One region of the Mesorhizobium sp. ES1-6 genome, then DNA from elsewhere that is predicted to be linked to it. Evidence: predicted binding sites of a transcription regulator. Region 1 holds the regulator's gene; each other region holds the start of a gene.
The links. Region 1 encodes LexA, which represses DNA repair genes until DNA is damaged. Its sites were predicted from a motif close to TGTTCNNNNTGTGTTCNG; they were not measured.

Region 1 (9,867 bases):
GGTGACACTTTTTGGCAAGACGAAGACGGCTTCTTCCACTTCGCCGCGCGTTCCGACGACATGATCGTCAGCGCCGGCTACAACATCGCCGGCCCGGAGGTCGAGGCGGCGTTGCTTTCGCATCCCGATGTCGCCGAATGCGCGGTCATCGGCGCCGAGGATGGCGAGCGCGGCCAGATCGTCGAAGCGCATGTCGTGCTGGTGCAAGGCGTTTCGCCGGACGCGATGACCGTCAAGCGCCTGCAGGACCATGTCAAGGCAACGATTGCGCCCTACAAATATCCGCGCTCGGTGAAATTCATTGCCGCTCTGCCCAAGACCCAGACCGGAAAAATCCAGCGGTTCCGGCTGCGCACGGAGAAAATCAATTGAGCGAGCCCTACGATCCGGCGTCAGAAGGCGCACAGATGTCGTTCAAGGAACGCATGTCCTACAGCGACTACCTGCACCTGGAGAAAGTACTCGACGCGCAGGAGCCGCTGTCGTCGGCGCATGACGAGATGCTGTTCATCATCCAGCACCAGACATCGGAACTCTGGATGAAGCTCGCCTTGCACGAGATTGGCGCCGCGATCCGCTCGATCCGTGCCGATCGGCTGGAGCCGAGCTTCAAGATGCTGTCGCGCGTCGCCCGCATTTTCGAGCAGTTGAACAATGCCTGGGATGTGCTGCGCACGATGACCCCAAGCGAATACACCGAGTTCCGCGACGCGCTCGGCCAGTCCTCGGGTTTTCAGTCCTGGCAATATCGCGCCATCGAATTCATGGCCGGCAATCGCAACCTCGCAATGCTCGGGCCGCACAAGCACCGGCCGGACCTGACGGACCGATTGGAGGCGATCCTGGCGGCGCCGTCGCTCTACGACGAAGCGCTGCTGCTTCTGGCGCGCAACGGCTTCGACATCGGGGCGGATGCGAGGCGCACGGACTGGCGCGAGACGCGGACCGAGAACGAAGAGGTCCTCGTCGCCTGGCAGACCGTGTACCGCGACCCACAGCGCTACTGGATGCTCTACGAGCTGGCCGAGAAGCTGGTCGACTTCGAGGACTATTTCCGCCGCTGGCGCTTCAACCATGTCACCACGGTCGAGCGCATCATCGGCCTGAAGCGCGGCACCGGCGGCACATCGGGCGCCTCTTACCTCAAGAAGATGCTGGAGGTCGTCCTGTTTCCGGAACTGTGGACCGTCCGCACCCGGCTCTGAACGCTCTGTTCGACGCAATTCCCTACGGAAAAATGTGCCGACTTTCAGGTCACCGCCGTCTTGACCGCGAAGCGCACGTCCTGCCAGGCGTCGGTGCGCAGGATGTCTTCCAGCACCTCGACCGCCTGCCACACATCGGCGTAACCGACATAGAGCGGCGTGAAGCCGAAGCGGATCGTCGAGGGCGCACGGAAATCGCCGATCACGCCGCGGTCGATCAAGGCCCGCATCACCTGGTAGCCGTGCGGGTGGAGGAACGAAACCTGGCTGCCGCGCTGCTTGGCATCGCGCGGGCTTTCGAGTTCCAGGCCGTAGGCGCCGCACCTGGTCTCGACGAGATGGATGAACAGGTCGGTGAGCGCAATGCTCTTCTTGCGCACCGCTGCCATGTCGACATCGTCCCAGATATCCAGCGCACCTTTCAGCGCCCGCATCGACAGCACGGGCTGCGTGCCGCACAGGAAGCGGCGGATGCCGTTGCCGGCCGCATAGCCCTGTTCGAAGGCGAAGGGCCGTGCGTGGCCCCACCAACCGCTGAGCGGCTGCTGGACCTTGTCGTGATGACGCGTGGCGGCGTAGATGAAGGCCGGCGCGCCCGGACCGCCATTGAGATATTTGTAGGTGCAGCCGATGGCGAAATCGGCATTGGCGCTGTCGAGCTCGACCGGCAGGGCGCCGGCCGTATGGCAGAGATCCCAGACGATCAGCGCGCCGACCTGATGGGCCTTGCATGTCAGTGCCGCCATGTCGCGCAACTGTCCGGATTTGTAGTTGACATGGTTGACCAGGACGACGGCGACACGCTCGTCGATCAGGTCCTCAATGTCAGGCGCATCAACGCCCTCGAGCCGCAGCACCGTGCCCGGCCGCGTCGAGGCCACGCCTTCGGCCATGTAGAGATCGGTCGGAAAGCTGTCTCCTTCGGCCACGATGACCGAGCGGTCCGGCCGCATGGCCAAGGCCGCATGCAGCACCTTGTAGATGTTGATCGAGGTCGTATCGCAGACCACCGTCTGGCCGGGCGCGGCGCCGATCAATCGGCTGAGCTGGTCGCCAAGTGCCACCGGCATGTCGAACCAGCCGGCGGTATTCCAGGCGCGGATCAAATCCTGCGCCCACTCCTGCGTCGCTGCCTTCTGCAGCTCGCTGAAGACGGCGGGCGCCGCGGCGCCGAGCGAATTGCCGTCGAGATAGATGACGCCTTCCGGCAAGATGAACCGGTCGCGCATGGCACGCAGCGGATCCGCCGCATCCATGGCCTCGACGGCTGCGAGATCGAGCGGTGCACGCATCATTGTGACATTCCCTGATTTATTCACGCCCTGATTATTCACGGATCGCTTCGCGGGCAGGCGCCGGCCCACGGCCGCGCTTGAGGCTGGGCAAGGCAAGCATGGCCAGCACGAACAGGCCGGTGGCAAGCTTCAGGTCGGGCGGCGGCATGCCGGCGGCAAGGCAGAACGACACAAGCTGGTAATAGATGATCGCGCCGGCAAAGGGCGCCAGCAACTGGCGCCAGACCGTCTGCTTGCCGACGACGGCCTCGCCGATCATCAGCGCGGCAAGACCGTTGATGAGGATCCCCAGCCCCATATTGACGTCGGCAAACCCCTGCGACTGCACCATCAGTGCGCCGCTTGAGGCCGAGAACGCGCTCGCCAGCCCGACGCCGCCTATGGTGGCTGCCCAGACATTGATGCCTTGCGCCTCGGCCATGTCGGGATTGGCGCCCACGGCACGCACCGCTGTCCCCTTCTCGGTCCGGAAGAACATGTAGAGCAACGCGAAGGCGATCAGCGCGAGGAGGCCGGCGACCACGATCTTGCTGGCGGGAAAACCTGGCCGCGCGAACGGCACCCAGTCGAAGACGGCTGGCGAGCCGAAGACGGAGAGGTTGGACTTGCCCATGATGCGGAGATTGATGCTGTAGAGCATCGTCATCATCAGGATGCCCGCGAGAAGCGTGTGGATACGGAAGCGCAGATGGATGAAGGCGGTGCAGCAGCCTGCCGCGAAGCCCGCCGCGAATGCGACCACGATGGCTGCCAGTGGCGATACGCCGGCAGCCAGCAGCACACCACAGACGCAGCCGCCCAGTGGAAAGGCGCCCTCACTGGTGAGATCGGGAAAATTCAGCATCCGAAACGGGATCATGATCCCGAGCACGACAAAGGCCAGGATCAGGCTTTGCGCCAGCGTGACCGGAATGATCGCGACGAAGCTGGTGAGAATTTCCTGAACAAAACCCATGTCGGTCAGCTCGCCAGCAACATGCGGTCGGTCTTGACGGAAAAATGGCCGATCAGATCGAGAACCGTGACCCTCGCCTTCTCCTCGCCGGTGACCTCCAGTAAGACCCGGCCCGCGTCGAGCATGATCACGCGACTGCCGTAATCGACGGCGTGCTGCATGTTGTGGGTCACCATCAGGGTCGTCAGCTTCAGCGCGTTGACAGCCCGCACCGTCGCCCGCATGACAATCTCGGCCGTGCGCGGGTCGAGCGCCGCGGTATGTTCGTCGAGCAGCAGCAAGTCCGGTGACCCGCCGACCGCCATGATCAGCGACAGCGACTGCCGCTGCCCGCCCGAAAGCAGGTCGACGCGGGTATCGAGGCGGTTTTCAAGGCCGAGGCCAAGTATCGACAGGCGTTCCTTGTAGGACGCGAGCCGGGTGGCGTTCAGCCCCTGGCGCAAGGTGCGCTTGCTGCTGCGCAAGTCGGCCAGCAGCATGTTTTCCGCGACCGTCATGCTGGCGGCGGTGCCGCGCATCGGATCCTGGAAGACGCGCGCCAGTTGCGCGGCGCGCTTGTGTACGGGCATTCCAGTCACATCGGCGCCGTTGATCAGGATCTGGCCGGAATCGAGGATCAGGGCGCCGGAAATGGCATTGAGCATGCTGCTTTTGCCAGCACCGTTGGAGCCGATGACGATGCCGAACTCGCCCGTGGCCAACGACAGGCTGAGACCGTCCAGCGCGACCTTCTCGTCGGCCTGGCCCTTGTAGAATACTTTGCGCGCCGATCGGATTTCGAGCATCGTTCCTCCCTCACCTCAAGGATGACGGCGCCGAGGCCGTCACCCCTTGCGGTTCCGATGTCAGTCGACGATGCAGCCGCAATCGGCCATCGAAGCGGGTATCTCGATACCGAACGCGGCCATCGCCTTGCGCGAGATCGTTGCCATGTGGTCCTTGTAGGCCGGGCGCGACGGCGCGATCGTCTTGGGGTCCTTCCCCTTCAGGATCTCGGCGGCGATGGTGCCGGCGTTGACGCCGACCTGCGTGTAATTGACCGCGAAGCTCGCCGGCACGGTGCCGTTGCGGACCGCGCTGTCATCGGAGTTGACGACCGGGATACCGGCCTGGCGGGCGGCCGCGGAGACAGCGGCGATCGCCGGCTGGATAAGGTTCGAGGCCGGGCCGTAGATCACGTCGGCCTTGCCGGCGAGCGAAGCGATGCGTTGCTGAATGTCATTGACGTTGTCGATGCCGACCTCCACCACCTCGAAGCCGGCCGCAGGCGCCGCCGCCTTGATCTTTTCGACCAAGGCAACGTCGTTGGCCTCGCCGGGATTGTAAGGCACGCCGAAGCGCTTGGCGTTGGGCAGCAACTTCTTGGTGAAGGCCATCACCGCGGCGACGTCCTGCAGATCGCTGGCGCCGGTCATGCCTTCGTCTCCGGCGTCCCATGAGGGCACCAGCTTGGCCGCCACCGGATCGGTGACCGCGGAAAAGACGATCGGAATGCCGGAACCGGCGAGCGCCTTCTTGGCGATCTGCGAAACCGGCGTGGTGATGGTGTAGATCAGCTTGGGCTGCTCGGCCTGCAGCTTGGCGATCATCTGCGGCACCAGCGATGCATCGAAATTGGTATGGCTCTCCGTATAAACGACGTCCTTGCCTTCGACGAAGCCGTTGTCCGTCAGCGCCTTCTTGAAGCCGGCTATGGCGGCGTTGAGCTGCGGATGTTCTCCGAAATTGGCAATGCCGATGCGGATCTGATCGGCGGCGGCACTGCCGGCGCTCACCATCAACGCGCCAGCCAGGAACAAACCCGACACCCAAGCGGATTTCGACTTCAACATCATGTCCTCCCAGATTTGATCAGCGCCGCTTGCAGCGCGGCTACTGCAACGATCATGGTCAGTCGGCCGTCCCCTGTCAAACATTATATATAATTCTTGCCACGGTCGGACATCATATATAATTTCTCTTTGCCGGACGACGGATGGACCGCGATGCAGGATGAGACGAACTCCACGAAAACGGAGGCAGCCTATCAGCTGTTGCGTCGGGATATCCTGACCACGCGCCTCATGCCCGGCGCGCCCCTCAAGCTGAGCGCGTTGCGCGGCACCTATGGCGTCGGCTGGACGCCGTTGCGCGAAGCCTTGTCGCGGCTCGAGGCCGAACGCCTTGTCACCGCCATCAGCAACCGTGGTTTTACAGTCGCTCCCGTATCGCGGGCCGAACTGGAGGATCTGGCGCGCGCCAGGATGGTGGTCGAGATCCCCTTGTTCCTCGAATCGATGGAGAAAGGCGGCAAGGAATGGGAGGATGCCGTTGTCACCGCCCACTACCGGCTCTCCCGTTGCAAGACCGCGGTCGACGATCCCTCGGATGCGGCCGTCGACAAATGGGACGAGAACCACGAGGCTTTCCATGCGGCGCTGCTGAGCGCCGCCACATGCAACTGGCTGATGCGTTTCCGCTCGACAATCTCGGATCAGCTACGCCGGCATCATCGCTTTCTTGGCCTGGCGCCGACATTACGGGCCGCGGCTGGCCTCAAGGATGGCTATGAGGAGGCGATGGAGGCATTGCGCGAAGCGATTGCCATCGAGCATCACACCGCGATCATGGAAGCGGCACTCGATCGTGACGTCGAACGGGCCAAGGCGCTGATGACGGCCCATATCGGCTACACGCTGCATGTCTATGTCCACAGCGAAGACAGTAGCGCGACCAAATACGCCGCCCGCGCCGGCAGCTTGAAGGCTGTCGCCGGATGATGTCGGGCCCGTGCACCGGCCGACGCTTCAGGAATAAAGGCCGCCCGTGAGCGGCTTGCCGGCCGTTGGCGTTTTGATTTCGTTTCGTTCCGCCGGAGATGGCACGAACACTTGCTGGAGCCTCTTACCTGGATCCTTCGAAAGGGCTGGCGCCAAGCCTCCTTCAGGGTTAGGCCGCAAGCCATTAACCATAACGATTTCAAGGCCCATGCGGAAACGAAAGGTCGTCTGCCGGCCGCAGTCGCGAGCCAAAAGCTTCTGACGCCTTAACAAATTCACTAAACTTTAAACGGTTGCAGAACACAACTGGAACAGATAGTGTTTGTTCTGGGTTTGTTTTTCGATTCTGAATCAGACCGTTGTTCAATGCCTTGGGGGCCGCGCCATGCTGACACGCAAGCAACATGAACTGCTGATGTTCATCCACGAACGCCTCAAGGAAAGCGGCATACCGCCGTCCTTCGACGAGATGAAAGAAGCGCTCGATCTTGCCTCCAAATCGGGGATCCATCGCCTGATCACGGCGCTGGAGGAACGCGGCTTTATCCGGCGGCTACCCAATCGGGCGCGTGCGCTGGAAGTGCTGCGGCTGCCGGATTCGATCGCGCCCGGCCTCAACGCGGCAAAGAAATTCTCGCCAAGCGTCATCCAGGGCAGCCTGGGTCAAAACAATCTCGGTCGCCAGATCAAGCCGGCGGCCGCACCTTCGCGACTGCCCGCGGCCGGCAATGACGACGATGCGGTTTCAGCCGTGTCCATCCCGGTCATGGGCCGTATCGCCGCCGGTGTGCCGATCGACGCCATCCAGCATCAGACGCATACGATCTCGGTGCCGCCGGATATGATCATGGGCGGCGAGCACTATGCGCTGGAAGTCAAGGGCGACTCGATGATCGAGGCCGGCATCTTCGACGGCGACACGGTCATCATCCGCAATGCCGATACGGCAAGCCCAGGCGAAATCATCGTGGCGCTGGTCGACGAGGAGGAAGCGACGCTGAAGCGGTTCCGCCGCAAAGGCGCCTCGATCGCCCTCGAAGCCGCCAATCCGGCCTATGAAACCCGCATTTTCGGGCCGGACAGGGTCAAGGTGCAAGGCAGGCTGGTCGGCTTGATCAGGCGCTACTGAGCCTGTTTGCCATCGGGCTTGTCGGGCTTGTCGGGCTTTTTATAGGGCGGCAGTCCCCTCGCCTCGCGTGAGAATTTTCGTTGCTCATGCCAGGGCCGGTATGGTTGGTCGACGGCGAATTCGATCTTGGCCGGGGTCGTGGCCGACCGAGGATCGAAGAAGACCGCGGCACTTCCCTTGCGGGCGAGCTGCCGTTTGGTGACGACGAGAACCAGCGGATTGTGGCAGGCATCGTAGGCGGTCGCGTCATTGACGACGATGAGGTCGGCGAACGCGCAGGCCTTCCAGGTGTCCTTGCGGTCTTCGACATGCGCTATGATCGCACCGGACGGGTGTCGAGCGATACAGACGCCTTCGGTGCAATAGAACGGCGCTCCCGCCGGCAGGTTTACCGCATCGGCGATGGCGAATTGCCCACCTGCCTTGTCGAACATCTCCGGTACGACGATGGCTTCGGATGTGAGCGCGCGTTTCCAGTTGTCGACGGTGAATTCGTTCGGGCGAGCCCGGTTGACCGCGAGTTCGCCGCCGCCGATCGGCAGCGCGACCAGCCGCGCATCTTCCGAGATCAGCACATCGGGGGTGCGCGTATCCGACACAGTCAACAAGCTGGCAAGCGCGAATGGCAGTGCCGCGAGCCGCAGCCGGGTCGTCGCCATCGTCGCGATGACCAATGCGACGGTCACCAGCAGCACGGATTGCCGCGAAATCAACCCGACACCATCGATTGGCGAGCGCTCCGATATCCACGCCGATACGGCAATCATCGCCGTCAGGCCTTTGCCCATGAGGTAAAGAGCCGGCCAATCCAGTCCGAACGGCATCAGCAACGCACTGGCGACGGCCAGGAACATCACGACCGACACGATCGGCATGACGGCCAGATTGGCGAACAGGCTGAGCGGCGACACCCGCTGGAAATGCCAGATCGCAAACAGCGCCGTGGCGCTGCCGGCGATGATGGACGTCATGGCCAGTCCGCCTGCCCCCAAAAGGAGTTTTCGCGTCAGGAACCCAGCCAGGGATCGCTTTGGCGCCGGTGGCCTCGTCTTTCCCGCATGGTGATCCGCCCAGCCCGCATAAGCGCCGACCAGCGCCGCGGTCGCCGCGAAAGACATCTGGAAACTCGGACCCACGACCTCGTGCGGGGACACCGCGATGACGGCAATGGCCGAGATTGCCAGGTTGCGCATTGTCAGCGCCGCCCGGTCGAACAGAACGGCGATCAACATCACGGCCAGCATGATGAAGCTGCGCTCGGCGGCGACGACGACACCCGAGATGACGAGATAGGCCGCGATCGAGAAAAGCGCGGCGGCGGCGGCGTACTTCTTGACCGGGCGGCGTGAGGAAAAATCCGGAAACAGCGCGAATACGCCGCGCATCAGCATCATCATGGTGCCCGCGACCAGCGCCATGTGCAGTCCGGAAATGGAAATGATGTGATAGATGCCTGTCCGCCGCATGGCTTCGTTGATTTCATCAGGAATGCCCGCGCGCACCCCGACCATCAGCGCCGCCGCGATCTCACCCTCGGCGCCACCGACACTGGCTCTGATGTGGTCAGCGATGTCCTGCCTGGTATTTTCGACCGACGAGGCAAGGCGGGACCACAGCGGCGCCTCGTCGTCGTCGGGAACGATCCTTGGCGTTCCCATGAAGAAGCCGCTGCCGCCGATCCCAGCGAAATAGCTGTCGAAGGAGTAATCATAACTGTCCGGGCGCACCGGACCGGTCGGCGGCAACAGCCTGGCGTAGCCGCTCACCAGCGAACCGGCCTTCACGCCGGCCGGTATCTTGGCGGCGGAAATGCGAACCCGTTCCGGTGCATAGCGCAATTTCGGCCGGGCGGTCGACGTCACGTCGATGGTCAACCGGATACGTCCGGTCTCCATATAGTCGAGCGACACCACTCGGCCGGTCACCTGCGTGGCGATTTCAGAGCCAAGCATCGGCGTCCCCGCCCGCCACGTCTCGACCTTGGCGGCGAGCACGCCAAGGGCGCAGAGCAGCGCGGCCATCAGACATAGATGGGTCCTGGGCCAGGATCGCGAGGCGACCGCACAGAGAGCCATCAGCACGACGGCGGCGATGGGCTGGACGAACCCAGGTTCGGCCGCCATCGAGAAATAGACGATGACGCCCGTGGCCAGGAACACCGGCACCAACAGGAATGCGATGCCGCGATCGAGCTCCAGCGTGGCCGCCGAAGCCACGCCCGCCTGTATTTGCGGCCATGAAAGGCGGCCGAGATGACGTCGCAAGCGAGCGATCGCACCGGTTCTGGACACGGTGACCGGCGCGTTGATGCCCTCGGGCAAGGACTGCTCGCCAGGGCGCGATACAGGCGGTGCCGCCGGCGCCGATGGTGCGAGCGCGGGATTGGCAAACAGGGATCGTTCGCTGACGCCGACAATGGCGTCCTCGCCCTGTTCCGAGCCCCGGCTCCGTCCAGCCATCGGGTCTGCCCCTTGCACCCTCGACGCCCTATGCTACATGAACGCGCGACGCGCGAAAGTCCGCG
Region 2 (9,867 bases), on a different contig from region 1:
GCTTCTCCCACCCACGCGTTTCAACATCCACCCCCGCACCGCGAAGCTTGGGCGACAACGAGGGACTGACCAGCAGATGGTCCATTCGCAAGCCAGAACGCTTGTCGTAGCCGCCGCCGTATGAGTGATTCCAATACGTGTAGACTCCTTTTTCAGGATGGATGCGCCTGACCGCATCGATCCAGCCATCCTCGAGCATCTCGGCATAGGCTTGGCGACTCTCGGGAAAGTAAACCGCATCGCCGATCCATCGTCGCGGGACGACGGCATCAATCGGAGTTGGGACGACGTTATAGTCGCCGCACAGCACTGTCAGCGCGCCCTCCTGGAGAAGAGTTTGGCCGTAGCCGATCAGACGGTCGAACCAGCGCAACTTGTAGTCAAACTTGGGACCCGGGGCGGGATTTCCGTTTGGCAGGTAAAGACAGCCGACAACGAGCCCGCTGACCTCCGCCTCGATATAGCGGCTATGGCTGTCGTCAGGGTCGCCAGGGCTGATCTGTGATCGGGACGCTGTCCATGCCTTCCAAGGATGACAGCGTCACACCCAGCAAGCGGATGCCCTTCACGACCGGGAACAGGTCGGCGAGCATGGTCTGTGCCACCTCAAGCATTTCATCGGCGCCCAGCACGAGCCTTGGAAGGGTACGGCCGCGTGTTACCTGCTGGAAATCGGTGAACTTAACCTTCAGCGTCACCGTCCTGCCGGAGAGGTGCTTGGCCTCGCAATGGCGCCAAACCTTTTCGGTCAACGGTGCCAGCTCGGCGCGCGCCGCATCAAGGGCGAAGATATCGACCGCAAAGGTATCTTCGGCGCCGACGGATTTCCGTGGACGGTCGGCCTGAACCGACCGCTCATCGATCCCCCGGGCGATCTGATAATACCAGATTCCCGACTTGCCGAAATGTTGCTGCAGGAAAGCCAGCGGCTTCTCGCGCAGATCGCCGCCCGTCTCTATGCCCAACCTCTCCATCTTCGCAGCCGTCGCCGGGCCCACGCCGTGGAACTTCTTTACCGGCAGCCTGGCCACGAAGTCGGGCCCCATCGTCGGCGTGATGAGCGCCTGGCCGTTGGGCTTATTGAGGTCGCTCGCAATCTTCGCCAGGAATTTGCAATAGGAGATCCCCGCCGAGGCATTGAGCCCGGTCACCTCCTTGATCCGCGCGCGGATCAGCGTTGCTATCTCGGTTGCAAAGGGGATGTGCTGCTTGTTTTGCGTTACGTCGAGATAAGCCTCGTCCAACGACAGTGGCTCAATCAGGTCCGTATGCTCGGCGAAGATCTGGTGAATCTGTCCCGAGACCGCCCGATAGACGTCGAACCGCGGTGTGACAAAGATGAGCTCCGGGCAGCGCCGTTTGGCGGTGACAGAGGGCAGTGCCGACCGCACCCCAAAGGTGCGCGCTTCGTAGCTTGCTGCCGCAACGACGCCACGAGCGGCTGAACCACCAACCGCCACCGGTTTGCCTCTGAGCTCCGGATTATCGCGTTGCTCGACCGAAGCGTAAAACGCATCCATATCCACGTGAATGATCTTGCGCAAAACGGCCGGACCGGTCGGCGCCTCCACATCCCGATTACCGTCCCCGACCGCATTCACTGCGCACACTCCGAACATGCCATGCCGTCAGACTGCAACTCGATCGAGCGCAGTCTGCGATCAACTCTCGAAGTGGCGCAACGAGTCGGATTGACTCATGAGGGCCAAAGAGAACAAATAAGGAACATACCAGCCCCGAAATCCATTGGGAAGACTGTTTGAGAGTGATTTGTCCATGGGTCAGCCGGCCGCAAGCCCTGCCATCGCTGCGCTTCGGGAGCAAGTCGCGCGCCTCGAAGGCGGACCGGCGCGCAACCGTGCAACGCTTCCTTTCGGCGTGCCGGCAATCGACAAGGTGCTACCGGGAGGAGGGCTGGCGCTTGGGGCGCTGCATGAGGTTGCTGGTGGCCGTAATGGGGCGATCGATGGTGCGGCGGCGGCGCTCTTTGCCGCCGGTATTGCCGCCCGTACCAAGGGCAAGGTGCTGTGGTGCGTCACCCGGCAAGATCTTTTTGCCCCCGCGCTCGCCCAGGCGGGGCTGCTGCCTGGTCGCGTTGTTTATGTCGAGGCCGGCGACGAGGCCGCGGTGCTTGCCTGTTTCGAGGAAGGGCTTCGTCATTGCGGCTTAGGGGCCGTCGTTGCCGAACTGGCCCGTCTCTCCATGACCGCCTCCCGCCGCCTGCAGCTTGCCGCCGAAACCACCGGCGCCATCGGCATCGCTATTCGCCGCTGGCGACGTCAAACCGAAGCGACCGATTTTGGACAACCCACCGCCGCGGTCACCCGCTGGCGGGTCACCGCGCTCCCCTCCCGCCCCTTGCCGGTCCCCGGCGTCGGCCGCGCTCGCTGGCAGCTTGAGCTGATCCGGGTCCGGGCTGGAGAAAGCGCCGATTTTGAAGTGGAAGCCTGCGATGCCAAGGGTCGTCTCGCTCTATTTTCCAGCCTGGCCGACCGATCGCCTGCGACGCGCACTGGGCCAGTCCGCGCCATCGGCTGAAACCCCGATCGTCATGCTAGGCCGGCAGGGAAACCGGCGGCTCGTGCTGGCCGCCGATGGCGCCGCCCGCGCGGCCGGTCTGCGCGTCGGCATGCCGGCAAGCAAGGCCCAAGTCCTGCTTCCGGGGCTGCAGAGCTTCGATCTTGATCCGGCGGGTGACGCAGAAGCTCTCGATAGAATGGCGCTCTGGTCGCTGCGCTACGCGCCGATCGTCGCCGCCGATCCACCCGATGGCCTCATCATCGACACAACCGGGACCGACCACCTGCATGGCGGTGAGGAAGCCATGCTTTCGGGACTGGTATCGCGCATAGCTGCCTCCGGGATCGAGGCCCGCGCGGCCGTAGCCGATAGCTGGGGCGCTGCCCATGCCTGCGCGCGGTTTCTCGCTCGCCCGACCTTCGTCGGGCCGGCCGGCCAAGCGGTGCGATCGTGCGTGACCTCCCTATCAGCGCGCTCCGTCTTCCCCCCGACATCGTCGATGGTCTCCATACACTGGGTTTCGAGCGGATCGGTGAAATGGAGGCGGCGCCGCGTGCCTCTCTCACGCTACGGTTCGGACCGGAGCTCGGCCGCCGCCTCGACCAGGCCATGGGCCGCCGTAGCGAGCCCTTCGAGCCCATCCGCTCAGCCGAATTGGTCGCGGTTCGTCGCGCCTTCGGCGAGCCGATCAGCGCGGCCGAGACGATCGCCCGCTATACCAGCAAGCTCGTCTTGATGCTCTGCGAAGTCCTCGAGGCCAAAGGGCTCGGCGCGCGCCGGCTCGACCTGCTGTTCCATCGCGTCGACAATCACCTCGAGGCAATTCGCGTCGGTACGGCGGTGCCGGTACGGGACGTCAAACGACTGACGCGACTTCTGACCGACCGCATCGAGACCGTGGACCCCGGCTTCGGCATCGAACTGATGACGCTGACCGCAACCCTCGCCGAGCCCTTCGGCGCTAAGCAGATCATCTCTTCGCTGGTAGAGGAGCCGGAGCCCGACATCAGCGATCTCATCGACGTGCTTGCCAACCGGATTGGCGAGCAACGCCTCTATCGCTTCGCCCCGGTCGAAAGCGATGTGCCCGAACGCTCCGTCCGGCGCATTGCCCCGACCGCCCCCGATGATGGGATGAGTTGGCCAGGCGAATGGCCGCGCCCGCTGCGGCTGCTCACCCACCCCGAGCCCATCGAAACCATGGCCCTGCTGCCGGATCACCCGCCGGTCTGGTTCAGTTGGCGGGGCATCCGGCGCCGGGTCACACGCGCCGACGGGCCCGAGCGCGTGTTCGGCGAATGGTGGCGGCGCGATGCCGAAGTGATCGCAGTCCGCGATTATTTCCAGGTCGAGGACGAGGCCGGTGACCGCTTCTGGATTTACCGCGCCGGCGATGGAGAGGATCCCGAGACCGGCTCACATAAATGGTTCATGCATGGAGTCTTCGCATGACCACCCCGCGCTATGCCGAATTGCAGGTGACCAGCCATTTCTCGTTCCTGCGCGGCGCAAGCTCTTGTGAGGACCTCTTTGCCCAGGCGGCGGCGCTCGGCATCGAGGCGCTGGCGGTTGTTGATCGCAATTCTCTCGCTGGCATTGTCCGCGCCCATCAGGCCGCCAAGGACACCGGGGTCAGGCTTATCGTCGGCTGCCGCCTCGATCTGGTCGACGGCATGTCCCTGCTCGTCTATCCGACTGATCGCGCCGCCTATTCGCGCCTGTGCCGGCTGCTGACCCTGGGCAAGAAGCGCGGCGGCAAGGCGAAATGCCACCTCGAATGGAGCGATCTGGCTGATTATGCCGAGGGCCTGATCGCTGTCCTTGTTCCCGATCGCGCCGACGACACCTGTGCCCTGCAATTGCGTCGCCTGCGGGAAACCTTCAGCAATCGCGCCTACCTGGCGCTGACCTTGCGCCGGCGACCCAATGACCAGGTGCGGCTGCATGAGCTTTCCAACCTCGCGACCCAAATGCAGGTGCCGACGGTGGTGACGAACGACGTCCTGTTCCACGAACCCGGCCGTCGCATTCTGCAGGACGTGGTGACCGCCATTCGCCAGAACATCACCATCGACGAGCTGGGGTTCCGGCGGGAACGCCATGCCGACCGCTATCTCAAGCCGCCCGAGGAGATGGCGCGGTTGTTTTCGCGCTACCCGGAAGCGCTCGAGCGGACGACCGAGATCGCCCGGCAGTGCCGGTTCTCGCTCGACGAACTGGCCTACCAATACCCCGAAGAGAAGATGCTGCCGGGGCTGACCGCCCAGCAGGCGCTCGAGCAGCTGGCTTGGGAAGGCGCGACCCGGCGCTATCCCGAAGGCGTGCCCGACAAGGTGTTGGGGCTCATCAAGCACGAACTGCGCCTGATCGAGATCCTGCAATACGCGCCGTACTTCCTCACCGTGAGCGCCATCGTGCAGTTCGCGCGGAGCAGGAATATCCTTTGCCAGGGGCGAGGCTCGGCCGCCAATTCCGCCGTCTGCTATGTCCTAGGCATCACCAGCATCGATCCCGAGCGCAACAATCTCCTGTTCGAGCGCTTCGTCTCGCAGGAGCGGAACGAACCCCCTGATATCGATGTCGACTTCGAGCACGAGCGGCGCGAGATCGTCATGCAGTGGGTCTATGAGACCTACGGGCGAGACCACAGTGCGCTGTGCTCGACAGTGATGCGCTATCACACCAAAGGCGCCTGCGTGACATCGGCAAGGCTCTCGGCCTTCCCGAGGACGTGACGAAGATGCTGTCCTCTCAGGTCTGGGGTCACGGCGAAGGCATCGACGAGACGCGCGCCCGAGAGCTCAATTTCAACCTGGCCGATCGCCGGCTGCGGCTGACGCTCGAACTTGCGCACCAATTGGAGGGCACGCCGCGGCATCTGTCGCAGCATCCAGGCGGCTTCGTCCTGACCAATGACCGGCTCGACGATCTCGCGCCGATCGAGCCTGCCCGCATGGTCGACCGCCAAGTGATCGAATGGGACAAGGACGATATCGACATCCTCAAATTCATGAAGGTCGACGTCCTGGCGCTCGGGATGCTCACCTGCATGAAACGCAGCTTTGACCTCTTGGCCGAGCACAAGGGCGTGACCCTCGACCTGGCCACCATCCCGGCCGAGGATCCGGCGACCTATGCCATGATCCGCAAGGCGGACACGATCGGAGTGTTCCAGATCGAGAGCCGCGCCCAAATGTCGATGCTGCCGCGGATCCAGCCGCGCACCTTCTATGACCTCGTCGTCGAGGTCGCCATCGTGCGGCCCGGTCCAATCCAGGGCGACATGGTCCACCCCTATCTCCGGCGCCGGGAGGGCAAGGAGCCAGTCGAGTTTCCAACCCCTGAGCTAGAGCGCGTGCTCGGCAAGACCTTGGGCGTGCCCCTGTTCCAGGAACAGGCCATGCAGGTCGCCATGGTCTGCGCCGGCTTTTCCGCCGGCGAGGCCGATCAGCTGCGCCGCGCCATGGCCACCTTCAAGCACACCGGCGGCGTCAGCAAGTTCAGGGACAAGCTGATCGGCGGGATGATCGCCAATGGCTATACGCCGGAATTTGCGGCCACCACCTTCAAGCAGCTCGAAGGTTTCGGCAGCTACGGCTTCCCCGAGAGCCATGCGGCCAGCTTCGCGCTCATCGCCTATGCGTCGAGCTGGATGAAATGCCACCATCCCGATGTTTTCTGCGCCGCGCTGCTCAATTCGCAGCCCATGGGCTTTTACCTGCCGGCCCAGATCGTGCGCGACGCCCAAGCCCATGGCGTCGAGATCCGACCTGTCTGCATCAATGCCAGCCGCTGGGACTGCACGCTTGAACCGATTGGCGAGGAGGGACGCTTCGCCGTTCGCCTTGGTTTGCGCCTGGTCAAGGGACTGGCCAATGTCGACGCGGCCGCCATCGTAACGGCCAGGACCGACGATCCCTTCGCCTCGATCGACGATCTTTGGCAGCGCGCCGGCGTGCCGGCGGCCTCACTCGTGCAACTGGCCGAGGCCGATGCCTTCCGTCCCAGCCTCGGCTTGGCGCGGCGCGAAGCCTTGTGGGCGCTCAAGGGACTGCGCGATGAGCCCCTGCCGCTGTTTGCCGCCGCTTCGGCGCGTGAACGGCAGACCGTCTCGGAAATTCACGAGCCTGCCGTGGCGCTACGGCCGATGACGACCGGAAGGGAAGTTGTCGAGGACTATGGTCACGTTGGTCTCACCCTACGCAATCATCCGCTGTCTTTCCTGCGGGCTGACCTTGCCCGGCGTCGCATCGTCACCTGCACGGAGGCGATGCAGGCACGCGACGGTCGCTGGCTTGAGGCGGCGGGCCTGGTTCTCGTCCGCCAGCGACCCGGCTCGGCCAAGGGCGTGATGTTTCTGACCATGGAGGACGAGACCGGCGCGGCCAATGTCGTGGTCTGGGTGAAGGTGTTCGAGAAGTTCCGCCGGGTGCTGCTCTCCTCCTCGATGCTCGCTGTCCGGGGCAAGATTCAGCGTGAGGGCGACGTGGTGCATCTCGTCGCCCACTCCCTCACCGACCTTTCGGGTGAACTCGCCAGCGTCGGCAACCGAGAAGCGCCCTTTCCGCTCCCGCATGGCCGAGGCGATGAGGCCCATCATGGCGGCCCGGGCCTTGATCCCCGCAGCCTGCCGAAAGGGTTCAGGCCTCGCGATCTTGCCGACCCGACCTTGGTCGTCGAACCGATCAAAGTGAAGACACGCGATTTTAAGTAGATCGTCGCCTGGCTTTGGATGCACGTTTGGGGCCTTCCGCGATCAAAACGCCACAATGCATGGGGCAACATGGCCAAGTCGTTGGCCCACATCGACGGCACAGGATATGCTCGATCTCCAGGAGATAGTCATGGCTGTGCCCGCCGAGATCGAGACAGTAATCCAAGCTCTGGACCAAGGGGGTCCGATCGCTGCGCAGGATATTGAAAATGCGCTGACCAAGGCCAGGGCAGAACTTGGTGAGATTGGTGAGGAGGCTCACAACAGCATCTGGGGCGAGATTGTCGCCTGGTCGCTGATGACCGACGCATGGTCGTCAGAACCTTGGCGATGCTACTTTGGACCGGTCGGGCAGGGGAGAAATGAGGACGGGTCTGCCGCTTATATTCCAGACGTGACCGCGGTTAGCGGCCCGATTTTGGATGGTTGGATCGCTCGCGTCGCTGATTTGAAACATCCCGTGCTCAGGGCACGCTATGCCGATCTCTGCTGGGAGCTCGCTCGGCGGATCGCCGGCAGAAAACCAAGCTTCCATCATGCGCTCGCGGCGATCAACTCCTACCTGGAATCGGTGGAAAGCCATCTCACCGCCGATTTCTATCATCAGATGGCGCAAGTCTTGCGGGCGTTCGACCTGGCGCTTTCCATCAAGAACCTTGAGCTGATCGTCAGGGCCCGCGATATGCTTTTACGTCTCCATGACCGCGCGGTCGCTGGTGAGGGCCTATGGTGGAAGTCGTTTGACCGGCTTATTGGCGAGCGAAACGCCGAATTGACGGATGACCATCGTGCTCGGCTCGTCCAAAGCCTGGAAGCGTTGGCCGAGAGGTACGCCAACAAGAACGATCCACAGGTCTTTAGCCCGTTCCAGCTCGATGACATTACCCGCCGCTTGGTGACCTATTATCGCCGGAAGGGCAGCCGAGCGGACGTGCATCGCTTGAGCGAGTCGCTGGGGCGAGCGTTCGAGCACGCCGCTTCGCTGGGCAACGCCATGCAGTCGTCGTCGAGTCTTCAGTCTGCCGAGAACGCTTACCTTGACGCGGGGCTCGCTGACGACGCCAAAAGGGCCAGGATAGGTCGTGCAGCCGCTATCCGGCAGTCCCAGGCGGAAATGCAGGAATATTCATTCTCGAGCACCATTACGTTCGACGACATGGACGCCTTCCTGGCTGGCCTAGTCGTTGACGATCCGCACACCACCTTTGTGCGAATAGCGGACCACTTCCTATGGCGCACTGCTGAACTTGAGAAATGGGTCAGGGACCTGGCCGAGCATGCGCCTGTGATGTCGATGATCTCGATGCAGATCATGACGGGCGACCACGTGGCTGCCCACATCGGCGGCGTTGAGGACGATTTGGACGGCCGTGTTTGCCATCAGGCAGTTCAAGACATCCAGTACCGCGCGATATTTCTGCAGGAAGCTCTCACCAGAGCGATCGAGAAGCATAACCTGAACCCCCACCACTTCACGACATGGGCAGGTCGCACCGATCTGTTTGATGATCTGACCTTCGTGCTCGAGGGTGTCGGCGCCTGGTTCGCCGGCGATTATGTGAAAGCGATCTTTGTGCTCACCCCGCAGGTTGAAACGGCGTTGCGCAAGCTCACTGGCAACCTGGGTGAAGCTGTCACACGCAAACACCCGACGATGCAGGACCGAGAGGTGGCCATCGGCATGGGAGAGATCCTGGGGAATGCAAAGGTGAAGGAGGCGCTGGGGCCCGACCTGCTTCTTTTCTTCAAGGTTCTGTTCTCCGATCCCCGAGGGCTAAACTTGAGGAACTCGGTCGCGCACGGACTGCTCGAACGAGGGCTGGTCAACTCCGTCGTCGGGGATCGCCTCATCCATACGCTACTGGTCCTGGGACTGTGGTCGGACATCGCCCGCTACCGAAACAAGAAGGAAGAGGCGTCGTCGATTGAAGAAGCACCAGCGAAATGAATCGGTGTTGCGTCAATGCTCTCTATGGTGATGAGGGACGAGCTAAGAGCCGCTGGAGCAGGCCGCTTATGATGACCAGTGCCTTCTCACCGAGAGAGTTCCTTCGATGCCGCCAAGCGGTTCTGGTACATTTCTCCACTCTCATGGCTTCTCGGGTTGATCTGGCGTTCCCCGACGACATGGGACAGGCGATGACCTTGACGGGTGTGCCTCTGTCGTTCTCGACCATCCAAGTTGGCGACACAACCCCTCAGATGCAGGGACGTGGCGGTGCTGAGGGTAGCGTCGGCATGTTGGTCGATATTGGGCCCGGAACCCTGATTCACTCGGTATCTTCGGGCGATAGCGGAAGCAGTCTGCTGGGCCCACTTGAGCTTCCGCCGACTGAGCAAAACTGCATCGACTCGATCGACAAGCGAGCAACCAGCAACGAGTGGCACGTTCAGGATTACGTGCCAGTCGGGATATTCGTTCTGCCCCCCATTTGGGTTCGGCAGATATTTGATGTGGATGGTGCCAAGACGCCGGTTGAGGTGCAATTGGACCTTGCTCAGGCAATCGCACCGTTCGGCGCTCGTCGCATCTTCAGCGCCAATACAAAAACATTTCTTGAATACGATCGTGGCACCGGGCAATGGCTAGCCGTTACCTGCGACCAAGCTGGAGCACGACCACCTGCCGGTCG
Region 3 (9,867 bases), 230 kb from region 1:
GGCGTTAGGATCGATCTCGTGCAACGGCACGCCGCGGTCGACCGCTTCGCGCACCAGCCGGTAGTTGTTGGCGATGCCGCCGACAAAATGCTCACCGAGGATTTCCTGGACATCCGCCTGCTTGATGCCGTTGTCGAACATCTTCTGCTCGAAACGATTGACGATCACGTTCGGCTTCACTTCCTTGCCGGCGGTCTCGTAGACGGCCTGGATCAGCCGCTGCGTGTGGCGCAGACACGGCACCGTCATTTCGGCAACGATGTAGAGCTTGTTGGAACCGAGCAGCACCGTCTCCGTCCACGGAAACCAGGTGCGCGGCATATCGATGACGACATTGTCGAAATAGGCCGAAACGAGGTCCAGCATGCGCACAACGACATCGGTCTTGAACGAGCGCATCTCGGCCGGATGCGCGGGCGCCGCCAGCACGCAAAGGCCGCTGGCGTGCTTGGACAGCATGACATCGAGCAGTTGCCGGTCGAGGCGCTCGGGCTGGTTCTCGATTTCGGTGATATCGAAACGCGGCTCCAGATCGAGATATTCGGCGCAGGCACCCTGCTGGAAATTGAGGTCGACCACGCAGGTCGACGCGCCGCGCGTCACCGAGTGGTGCAGCTGGAACGCCGTCTGCAGCGCCAGTGTCGTGGTCCCGACGCCGCCGGCGGCGGGCATGAAGGTATAGATCTGCGACTCGGTGTTTTCCTCGCGCCCGGGTCCCTGCAACGCCCGCACGACCGAACGCACGAGATCGGCGGTGGTGATCGGCTTGACCAGGAAGTCGGCGACCTTGAGCTGCACCAGGATGCGCACGGCGGCGGCGTTGAACTCCTGGGTGACGACGACCACGGGCGCCTTGCCCTCGAGCCGGCGCATGACACGCTGCAGTGACTCGATTTCTTCCAGTTTCGCCGCGTCCATGTCGACGATGACGACGCCGAACTCGGCCTCCTGGACCTCGCCGCGCAGCTCGGTGATGCTCTTCTCCACCGTCACGATCTGGATGATCTCGGAGGCGGCAAAGGCCGTCTTCGTGTCCTGCGCGAATGTCCGGTCTGTCGATATGAGCAGGATCTTCTTGGTGCTGTTTGCCATTCTCGCCGCCTGTGAGGTCGATCGCCGTCTGGATCAGTTGCCCGTGGTCGTTTGCGCTGCCTTGGCACCGGCCGCCTGATCGGGAGTGACCGGCCCGGCGGTCCCGCGCTTGGCAGGCACGAGAAGCCTGGTGTTCTGGACGCCGTACTTCCACGGATCGACCATCTGTTTGACGGTGTTGGCGGCCTGCGCCTCGCCGGCGCCGGACGTCACCCCTTCGCTGCGCAGGTAGTCGTCACTGGTGCAGCCGCTTGCCAGGCCGGCAAGAAGCAGGGCGATGCTCGATCTCAGGATCAGACGCATGGCTTCAGTCCTTCGGCAGGTCGAGGAAATGACCGACCTTGGTGGCGGAAGCGCCCCGCGCGGCGCCGCCGTCGGCCAATGCCAGCGCACGGTTGGTGTCCGCCCCCTTCACCTCCTCGGTGTTGTTGAGGAAATAGTCGGCATTGCTGGCGGGCTGCGTCCCATCGGTCGGCTCGGCCATTTTCTTCGACGGATCGACCGGCTTGACCAGATAGGGCGTAACGATGATGACCAGGTCGGTCTCGCGCCGCTGGTAGGATTTCGACGAGAACAGCGCCCCAAGCACGGGCATCTTGCCGAGGCCCGGAATGCGCGATGTGGTGATGTCGTTCTGCGACTGCAGCAGCCCGGCAATCATGAAGCTCTGGCCGTTCTTCAGGTCGACCGAGGTCTTGGCGCGGCGCACGATGAAGCCCGGCACCGAGATGCTGCCGATATTGTAGGATGCCGACGCGTCGATCGAGGAAACTTCCGGCGCGATGTCGAGGCTCACCAGCCCGTCCTTCAGCACGGTCGGCGTGAAATCCAGGCTGACGCCGTATTTCTTGTAGCTGACGGAGATCTTGCCATTGTCCTCCGAAACCGGGATCGGGAATTCGCCGCCGGCAAGGAAGCTCGCCGTTTCGCCGGACCGCGCGATGAGGTTCGGTTCCGCCAGCCTTCGGGCAAGGCCGCGCTCCTCCAGCGCCTTGATCGCGATATCGATCGAAACGCCGTTGGACAGCAGCCGGCCTATGGCTTCACCGGTCCCTGCCCCCGGCACCGTGCCCGGATCGAGAGAGACATCGCGACCGCCGAAGCCGTAAGCGAAATTGGCGCTGTATTTCGCGCCCAGGTCCTGCCCGGCCTGGCGATTGATCTCGACGAAGCGGACATTAAGCTGGACCTGCTGCGACGAGGAGATATTGACCGAATTGATCACCTCCTCATTACCGGAGAAGCGGGTGGCGATCTTGTTTGCCTTTTCGGCGGCGACGGCGTCATCGGCCTCGCCCGAAAGCACGACACGGCCATTGGCCGAGCCGACCTTGATCTTGGCGTCAGGCACGCTGGCACGGATGGTACTGGCCAATTGGTCGGTGTCGAGCGTCACTTCGATGTCGACGGTGCCGACAAGCTGCTTGTTCTGGTCGAACAGCGCGATGCCGGTGGTGCCGAGATTATTGCCCAGCACATAGAAGGATTTGTCGGTCAGCGGATTGACGTTGGCGATCTCCGGATCGCCGATGACGATCTGGTAGAAGGCGGCGCTCGTCATGATCGTCTTGGGCTTGCCCTTGGCGACCTTGATCGAGGCGTTCTTGGTCGACGAGACATAGACGATGTCGTTGTCCGCCTTGGCCGCGCCGGCGAATGCAAGCATGCCGCTCGCGGCCAGGCAAACCGCCACCGCCAGAGCGCGCACGAAACGCAACCGACCCGTCATTCGATAGTGCGTATGCATCACCATGATCCCGTCCCGCCCGGTCCCCACCGGTCCTTACTTCTGGTCCCGCGAAGGAACCTGATATTCCTCGGCCTGCGTGCCCCGTGTCACGATAACCGTCTTGAATTTCGGCTTCTCCGGCTCCTTGGCGATAGCATCGAACAAGGAGCCGGCCGCGGCCTGGGTCTTGGAAGCCACCGATCCGCCGAAGGATGAGATGGTGGTGACGCCGTTCTTGCCGTCCCCGCCTTCGCTGGCCGAGCGCAGCGAGAGCGACAGCGTACCGACGGTGCGCGCCAGCGCCACTTTCTGCGCGCCTTCGGTCGTCACCTCCAGGGTCACGGAATTGGCCACCTGCGGCGTCGTCTGGCGCTCGTCGGCGCCCTGCCCGACGCTCAGCACCTTGGCATCGGCAACGACGATCTCCGAGGTGATGGTCGAACCGGACGCCCCTTGCGCGTTCTTGGCGACTTCCTGGATTTCGCCGGCGTCACGGGTCAGCACGACATCGACACGGTCGCCCGGCGTTACGAAGCCGCCGACGCCGGCGATCTCGTCGGTGCGGATGGTAACCGCCCGCATTCCCGGCGTCAGCATGTTGGACAGCGTCGCGCGGCCGTTCGGTCCCGACAGCTTGGTGAGCAGCACCGGCTCGTTGACGTCGATCGGCGACAGCACGACCCGGCCACCCTCGCCCAGCAACCCATCGATGGTGGCAAAGGCGCCCTGCGGTAGGGAATCCTGCGGCCATGGGATCTCGCTGAGCTTGGCGCGGTCGAGCTCCATGCCGTAACGCAACGGCGCGCTCGCCACCACGATCGTCTTGAAGTCGATCCTGGGTGCGGCCGGAGCGGCGATCGAAGCCGTTTTCTCCTCGGCGTCCGCCTTGGCCTGGCTCTTGACCCAGAAATCCGCGGCAAAGATCGAGATCGCGCCGAAAACGGCGGCGATGCCGATCATCGTTATGGCCTTGCCCCTCACGCCGAAACCCCTGATGCCCGTCGTTTCTTGTTATGTTGGGCTCACGCTAGGCCGCATTGTTAAAGAATCAGGAATCTTGCGGCCGCCGGTACGCCCGATTTCCGCCGGCTTGGTTATCGAATGGTTTTAGGATAAGAGGGGGTTAAATCCCCGAACGTAACAGGAACCTCCGTCGCTTGGCGCTGAAAAGCGTGGCAGTATCGACGGGGTGATTCGCAGCTTGGGCGCTATGGCAGGCATGGACGACAACAACGATCTTTTCGGCAATCTGGAGAAACAGCCGCAGCCGGTTCGCGCGTCGGCGCGCCCAGCGGATCCGCTGGTGCAAGCGGCGGCCAAGCGTCCGGCCGCGATCCGTGACGGTTCGGAGGGCTACAGCGCCGCCGATATCGAGGTGCTCGAAGGCCTCGAGCCGGTGCGCCGCCGGCCGGGCATGTATATCGGCGGCACCGACGACAAGGCGATGCACCATCTGTTCGCCGAGGTCATCGACAATTCGATGGACGAAGCGGTTGCCGGCCACGCCACCTTCATCGATGTCGAGCTTTCCGCCGACGGCTATCTCACTGTCACCGACAATGGACGCGGCATCCCGGTCGACCCGCATCCGAAATTCAAGAAGCCGGCGCTCGAAGTCATCATGACGACGCTGCATTCGGGCGGCAAATTCGATTCCAAGGTCTATGAGACATCAGGCGGCCTGCACGGCGTCGGCGTTTCCGTCGTCAACGCCCTGTCCGACCATCTCGAGGTCGAAGTCGCACGTGGCCGCCAGCTCTATCGCCAACGCTTTTCACGTGGCGTTCCGGTAAGCGGCCTGGAGCACCTCGGCGAGGTGCACAACCGCCGCGGCACCAGGATCCGTTTCCATCCCGACGAGCAGATCTTCGGCAAGGGCACCGCCTTCGAGCCGGCGCGGCTCTACCGCATGACGCGCTCCAAGGCCTATCTGTTCGGCGGCGTCGAGATCCGTTGGACCTGCGATCCCTCCCTGATCAAGGAAAAGGACCAGACGCCGGCCAAGGCGGAATTCCATTTCCCAGGCGGCCTCAAGGATTATCTCAAGGCATCACTCGGCGACGACTTCCAGGTCACCCGCGAAATCTTCGCCGGCAAGAGCGAGAAACAGGGCGGCCATGGGTCGCTGGAATGGGCGGTGACCTGGTTCGGCGGCGACGGCTTCATCAATTCCTACTGCAACACGATTCCCACCGGTGAAGGCGGCACGCACGAGGCCGGCTTCCGCAACGTGCTGACGCGCGGCCTACGCGCCTATGCCGATCTCGTCGGCAACAAGCGCGCCTCGATCGTCACATCGGAAGACGTCATGATCTCGGCCGCCGGCATGCTGTCGGTGTTCATCCGCGAACCGGAATTCGTCGGCCAGACCAAGGACAGGCTGGCGACGATCGAAGCGATTCGCATCGTCGAGACCGCGATCCGCGACCCGTTCGACCATTGGCTGGCCGACAATCCGCAGGAAGCCTCGAAGCTGCTCGACTGGGTGATCGCGCGCGCCGATGAGCGGGTGCGCCGGCGCCAGGAAAAGGAAGTGTCGCGCAAAAGCGCGGTGCGCAAGCTGCGCCTGCCTGGCAAGCTCGCCGACTGCACGCAGAACGCGGCGGCGGGTGCCGAACTCTTCATCGTCGAAGGCGATTCCGCCGGCGGTTCGGCCAAGCAGGCGCGCGACCGTGCCAGCCAGGCCGTCTTGCCCCTGCGCGGCAAAATCCTCAACGTCGCCAGCGCCGGCAATGACAAGCTGGCCGCCAACCAGCAGATATCGGACCTGATCCAGGCGCTCGGCTGCGGCACGCGGTCAAAGTACCGCGACGAGGATTTGCGCTACGATCGTGTGATCATCATGACCGACGCCGACGTCGACGGCGCCCACATCGCGTCGCTGCTGATCACTTTTTTCTACCAGGAGATGCCGGCGCTGGTACGCGGCGGCCATCTCTACCTGGCGGTGCCGCCGCTCTACTCGATCAGGCAAGGCGGCAAGGTCGCCTATGCCCGCGACGATGCGCACAAGGACGAGCTTCTGCGCACCGAATTCACCGGCCGCGGCAAGGTCGAACTCGGCCGCTTCAAGGGCCTGGGCGAAATGATGGCCGCGCAGCTCAAGGAGACCACCATGGACCCGAGAAAGCGCACGCTGCTCAGGGTCGACGTGATCGACGCCGAGGCGGCGACCAAGGATGCGGTCGACGCACTGATGGGCACGAAGCCCGAAGCCCGCTTCCGCTTCATCCAGGAACGTGCCGAATTCGCCGAGACGGAAGTGCTGGATATCTAGCCGCTGGCCAGTTTAGCTTGCGTGCCTGACATGGAGACCAGCATGTGACCTGGGCGCGGCTGAAAACCAATTTCGAGACGAGCCTGGCCGGGGTGACGCAACCGACGCGCTCGGACTGGATTTTCGCGCTGCGCACCGTTTCGGCCGGCCTGATCGCATTGCTGGCCGCTTACGCGCTCAAGCTCGACCACCCGCAATGGGCGATGATGACGGTGTTCATCGTCGCCCAGCCGGTTGCCGGCATGGTGCTGGCGAAAGGCTTCTACCGGCTGCTCGGCACGCTTGTCGGGGGTGTCGCGGCAATCGGCATCACCACGGCGTTCGGCACCGGCCCCTGGATTCTGGTGACGGTGCTTGCCGTCTGGATTGGCATCTGCACCTTCGTCTCGTCGCTGCTGCGCAATCCCGAAGCCTATGGCGCCGCCCTTGCCGGCTACACCGCCATGATCATCGGCCTTCCCGCCTTCGGCCAACCGCACCTGGTCGTCGATCTCGCGGTCGCGCGCTGTGCCGAGATCGTGCTCGGCATCGTCTGCGCCGGCCTCACCAGCCGGCTGATCCTGCCGAAACTGGCCAGCGACGCCATCATCTCGCGGCTGAAACGCTGCATTCTCGACCTCGCCACCTATGCCGGCGGCGCGTTCTCGGGCGGCGATCGGGCAACGCTGATCGGCCTGCACCGGAAGCTTGTCGCCGACACCCAGACGCTTGGCGAGATGCGCGCCTATGCCAGGCTCGAAGCGCCGAGCTTCGCGCCGCGCGCGCATCCGGTACGGCGCACCATCGGACAACTGCTCTCCGCCCTTTCGGCGGCGCGCGCGCTCCATTCGCATGCAGCTCCGAAAAACGCGGCGCTCATCCCGGTACGCTCGGAACTGCAGGCTCTTGTCAGCGAACTGGCCGCCAAGCCGGGAGCGCTGGACGATACCTCGCCCTGGTTGGCGCGCCTCGACGCAATCTCGATAAAAGCCCGGCAAATGCCCGATGCCTCGACCGATCAGGGTGAGGACAGGGTTGGAACCATCACCCGCCTCACCATAGCAGCCGATTTCGCCGAGGCACTGAAACAGGTGCTGCGTGGCCTCGACGCCTTGCGCGCGCCGGTGATCCGTCGTCCAGGTCCCGGCAGCCAGCAGCCCGCGCTGGTGGTGCATCGCGACTATCCCGGTGCCGCGCGCAACGCCATCCGCGCGGCCGTTGCCACGCTGCTGGTAGCGGCTTTCTGGCTGACGACGAAGTGGTCGGAAGCGGCCGGCACCGTCATCCTCGTTGCCGTCGTGTCGAGCCTGTTTGCCGCTCGCCCCGATCCGGTGCAGGTATCCTGGGGGTTCTTCAAGGGAACGCTGCTCGCTTTGCCCTTTGCCTTTCTCGTCGGCCAGATCGCGCTTCCCGCTTTGCCCGGCTTCGGCTGGTTCATGCTGTTCGTCGTGCCCATCATGGTGCCGGCCGCACTCGCCATGGCCAATCCGCGCTATGTCGGCGTGGCCACGGCCTTCGCAATCAACTTCCTGGCCTTCCTCAGCCCGCACCAGGCGATGACCTATGATCCCGGCCCCTTCTTCGCCGGCTCGGCGTCGATCCTGGTCGGCATCCTGCTGGCGATCGGCGTCTTCATCGTCGTATTGCCGGCCGATCCCTGGCTCGCGGCCGACCGCATCGTGCGGGCCATGCGCGAGGATCTGGCGCGGCTTTGCCTGCATGAGCGCGTGCCGAGGCGTTCGGCCTTCGAGAGCCTCGCTTATGACCGGGTCAATCAGCTGATGCCGCTGGTGCAGAATTCCGGCAGGAAGGGCGAGGCGATCCTGGGCGGCGGCGTCGCCTCCGTCACGGTCGGCCTGGAGATCCTGCGGCTGCGCAGTGCCACCCAAAACCATGCCATCCCATCGGAAACAGCGCTATCAATCGCCAACTTCCTGAGGGGATTGGCGCGCGAGCTGCTTTTCCGGGCTCCTGGCGATCCGCAAACAGCGACCGTCGCCGTCGCCCGGCAGTACGCGGCGGGCATCGCCCAGCGAAACGCCACCGGCGACATGCTGCAGATCGCGGCGTCGCTACGCATTATCGCCGCGGCGATGGAGGATTTTCCGGATTTCTTCGCGAGCAACAGGTCCTAGGCAAAGATCATCGTAGACAGGGCCTGCGCATAGGCGCCACCGTCTGGGCCGGCTTTGATTCATCGCCAAGATCGATCTTGAAGTGTGCTGCAAGCCGCAGGATAAGGTTCGTGATATCGTCAATGGCTTTCTGAAGTTTTACCTTGTCGGGCGCACGAGGTATCTGGCCAGAAGGCAGTGTATATCTGAATGTGGTCGCATAGGCTTCCAGCCAAACGAGGGACTGCAACGCCGTCTTCTCGGCGTGATCGTCTGGCAAGCGCCTTACGATCTTATCGAGTTGATGTGCATCGTGACGTTCGATGTGGATGGCCTCCGAAGTCGCCAACGCTCGGATGACCTGTTCGATAGCTTGCTGGCTGAGATAGGCCGCATTACGGGACCCTGACTCGGCAAGAACATGCGCATCCCTGATGCATCCGTTCGCCAACCGAAGCGCGCTGGCGATTGTCCAGTGGTCAGACATCCAGTCGACGCCCATTCCGAGCGATGTCATAGGCTATCGTATTTCGTGAATCCCAACTCGCGGCCAACGCACTGGACGTCGTGGACAGGATCGTGGCTGGTATTCCAACGTCGTGCTGGATTGACCACCCGATTAGCGGGTCCAGGAGGTCCGCCTCCGAGTCGTCAGGCAAGGCAACGAGAATATCCCAGTCGCTGTCGGGCCGATGATCACCCCTCGCCCGGCTGCCGAACAGCCAAATGGAATCGGGGTTCAGGCGAACCCTGATTTCGTCGATGAGCGGCTTGATTTCAGCCGGCACCCTGAGGCGCATTGCGGGCGGAACGTGCATAGGCGGAAACATAATACCAATCGGTTGTGCCTACAACGCAGCGACGTCGCAGCCAAAAGCCGCCAGTAGGCAAGCGTTAGGCCGCTGCAATCGCCAGTGCGTGGCCGCGCGCGTTCTCGCGCAGCGCATCGAGATGGATCGACTTGACCAGCGCGGCGAGATCCCCCTCGGCGGATTGGCCGCCCAACTCCTTGAGCATCAGCCAGCTGACTTCCTGTACGCCGGCGACACGCTTGCCATTGGCGACCTCGCGCCAGATCTTCAAGGCGCGCAGGATGATCGCATGGGTGGCCAAAGCCAGCCCAGCGCCGCGGAACAGGGCCTGCAGCGCCACGTCGTGCCCACCTGCCAGCAGCGCCCTCACCCGTGGTTCGGACTGCTGGCTGAGCGCGACCAGCGCCGAGCCGAAGAAATCGACCTTACCGTGCGCGATGGTGCGGATCAGGAAGCTCGCGGTGAGATCGCCGCGCAGCCTGAGATGCTCGATCAGCGCCGCGTGTTCTTCCTGGCGCGTGCCCTCGATCAGAGTCACGGACGCCTTGACGCAGGCGTCGCGCATGACGCGGTCGGCACGCGCGGCTCCCATCAATGCCATGACCAACGGCGACGTCTTCAAGGTCTCGCCAAGCTTGACGAGCAGCATATGCCGGCAGTCGGCGGGCAGCCTGATATCCGATATCAACGCCTCGCGCACCAGAGGCAGATGCCCATGGCGTTCCGCCATGCGGCGGAAGCTCATCGAAGCGATGGCGGCGCCGCTGTTGGCGAGCAATACGGCGCAGGCCTCCGCCTCGCCGACCTCGGCGATGGCCGCCGACAACGCCATCGAGACGGAAGGCCGGTCGGCGATCAGTTTCT

Region 2: the regulator LexA is predicted to act here: its motif matches at 1,711-1,728, upstream of dinB (DNA polymerase IV).
Region 3: the regulator LexA is predicted to act here: its motif matches at 3,953-3,970, upstream of parE (DNA topoisomerase IV subunit B).

The regions. Positions count from the first base shown of each region.
Region 1 is NZ_JAIUGU010000001.1:482,251-492,117, forward strand. It holds gene LB564_RS02590 (AMP-binding protein) at 1-372, shown strand, start outside; gene kynA (tryptophan 2,3-dioxygenase) at 369-1,205, shown strand; gene kynU (kynureninase) at 1,250-2,497, opposite strand; gene LB564_RS02605 (ABC transporter permease) at 2,532-3,455, opposite strand; gene LB564_RS02610 (ABC transporter ATP-binding protein) at 3,461-4,240, opposite strand; gene LB564_RS02615 (ABC transporter substrate-binding protein) at 4,301-5,287, opposite strand; gene LB564_RS02620 (GntR family transcriptional regulator) at 5,441-6,214, shown strand; gene lexA (transcriptional repressor LexA) at 6,600-7,343, shown strand; gene LB564_RS02630 (ComEC/Rec2 family competence protein) at 7,337-9,802, opposite strand.
Region 2 is NZ_JAIUGU010000016.1:152,897-162,763, reverse strand. It holds gene LB564_RS28825 (exodeoxyribonuclease III) at 1-460, opposite strand, end outside; gene dinB (DNA polymerase IV) at 480-1,601, opposite strand; gene LB564_RS28815 (ImuA family protein) at 1,777-2,538, shown strand; partial or broken gene LB564_RS28810 (Y-family DNA polymerase) at 2,453-3,972, shown strand; partial or broken gene LB564_RS28805 (PHP domain-containing protein) at 3,945-6,671, shown strand; gene LB564_RS31805 (OB-fold nucleic acid binding domain-containing protein) at 6,791-7,234, shown strand; gene LB564_RS28800 (DUF4209 domain-containing protein) at 7,365-9,182, shown strand; partial or broken gene LB564_RS28795 (SOS response-associated peptidase family protein) at 9,843-9,867, opposite strand, start outside.
Region 3 is NZ_JAIUGU010000001.1:717,087-726,953, forward strand. It holds gene LB564_RS03690 (CpaE family protein) at 1-1,092, opposite strand, end outside; gene LB564_RS03695 (hypothetical protein) at 1,126-1,395, opposite strand; gene LB564_RS03700 (type II and III secretion system protein family protein) at 1,400-2,845, opposite strand; gene cpaB (Flp pilus assembly protein CpaB) at 2,876-3,802, opposite strand; gene parE (DNA topoisomerase IV subunit B) at 4,041-6,098, shown strand; gene LB564_RS03715 (FUSC family protein) at 6,143-8,212, shown strand; gene LB564_RS03720 (HEPN domain-containing protein) at 8,220-8,708, opposite strand; gene LB564_RS03725 (nucleotidyltransferase domain-containing protein) at 8,671-9,021, opposite strand; gene LB564_RS03730 (DUF2336 domain-containing protein) at 9,086-9,867, opposite strand, start outside.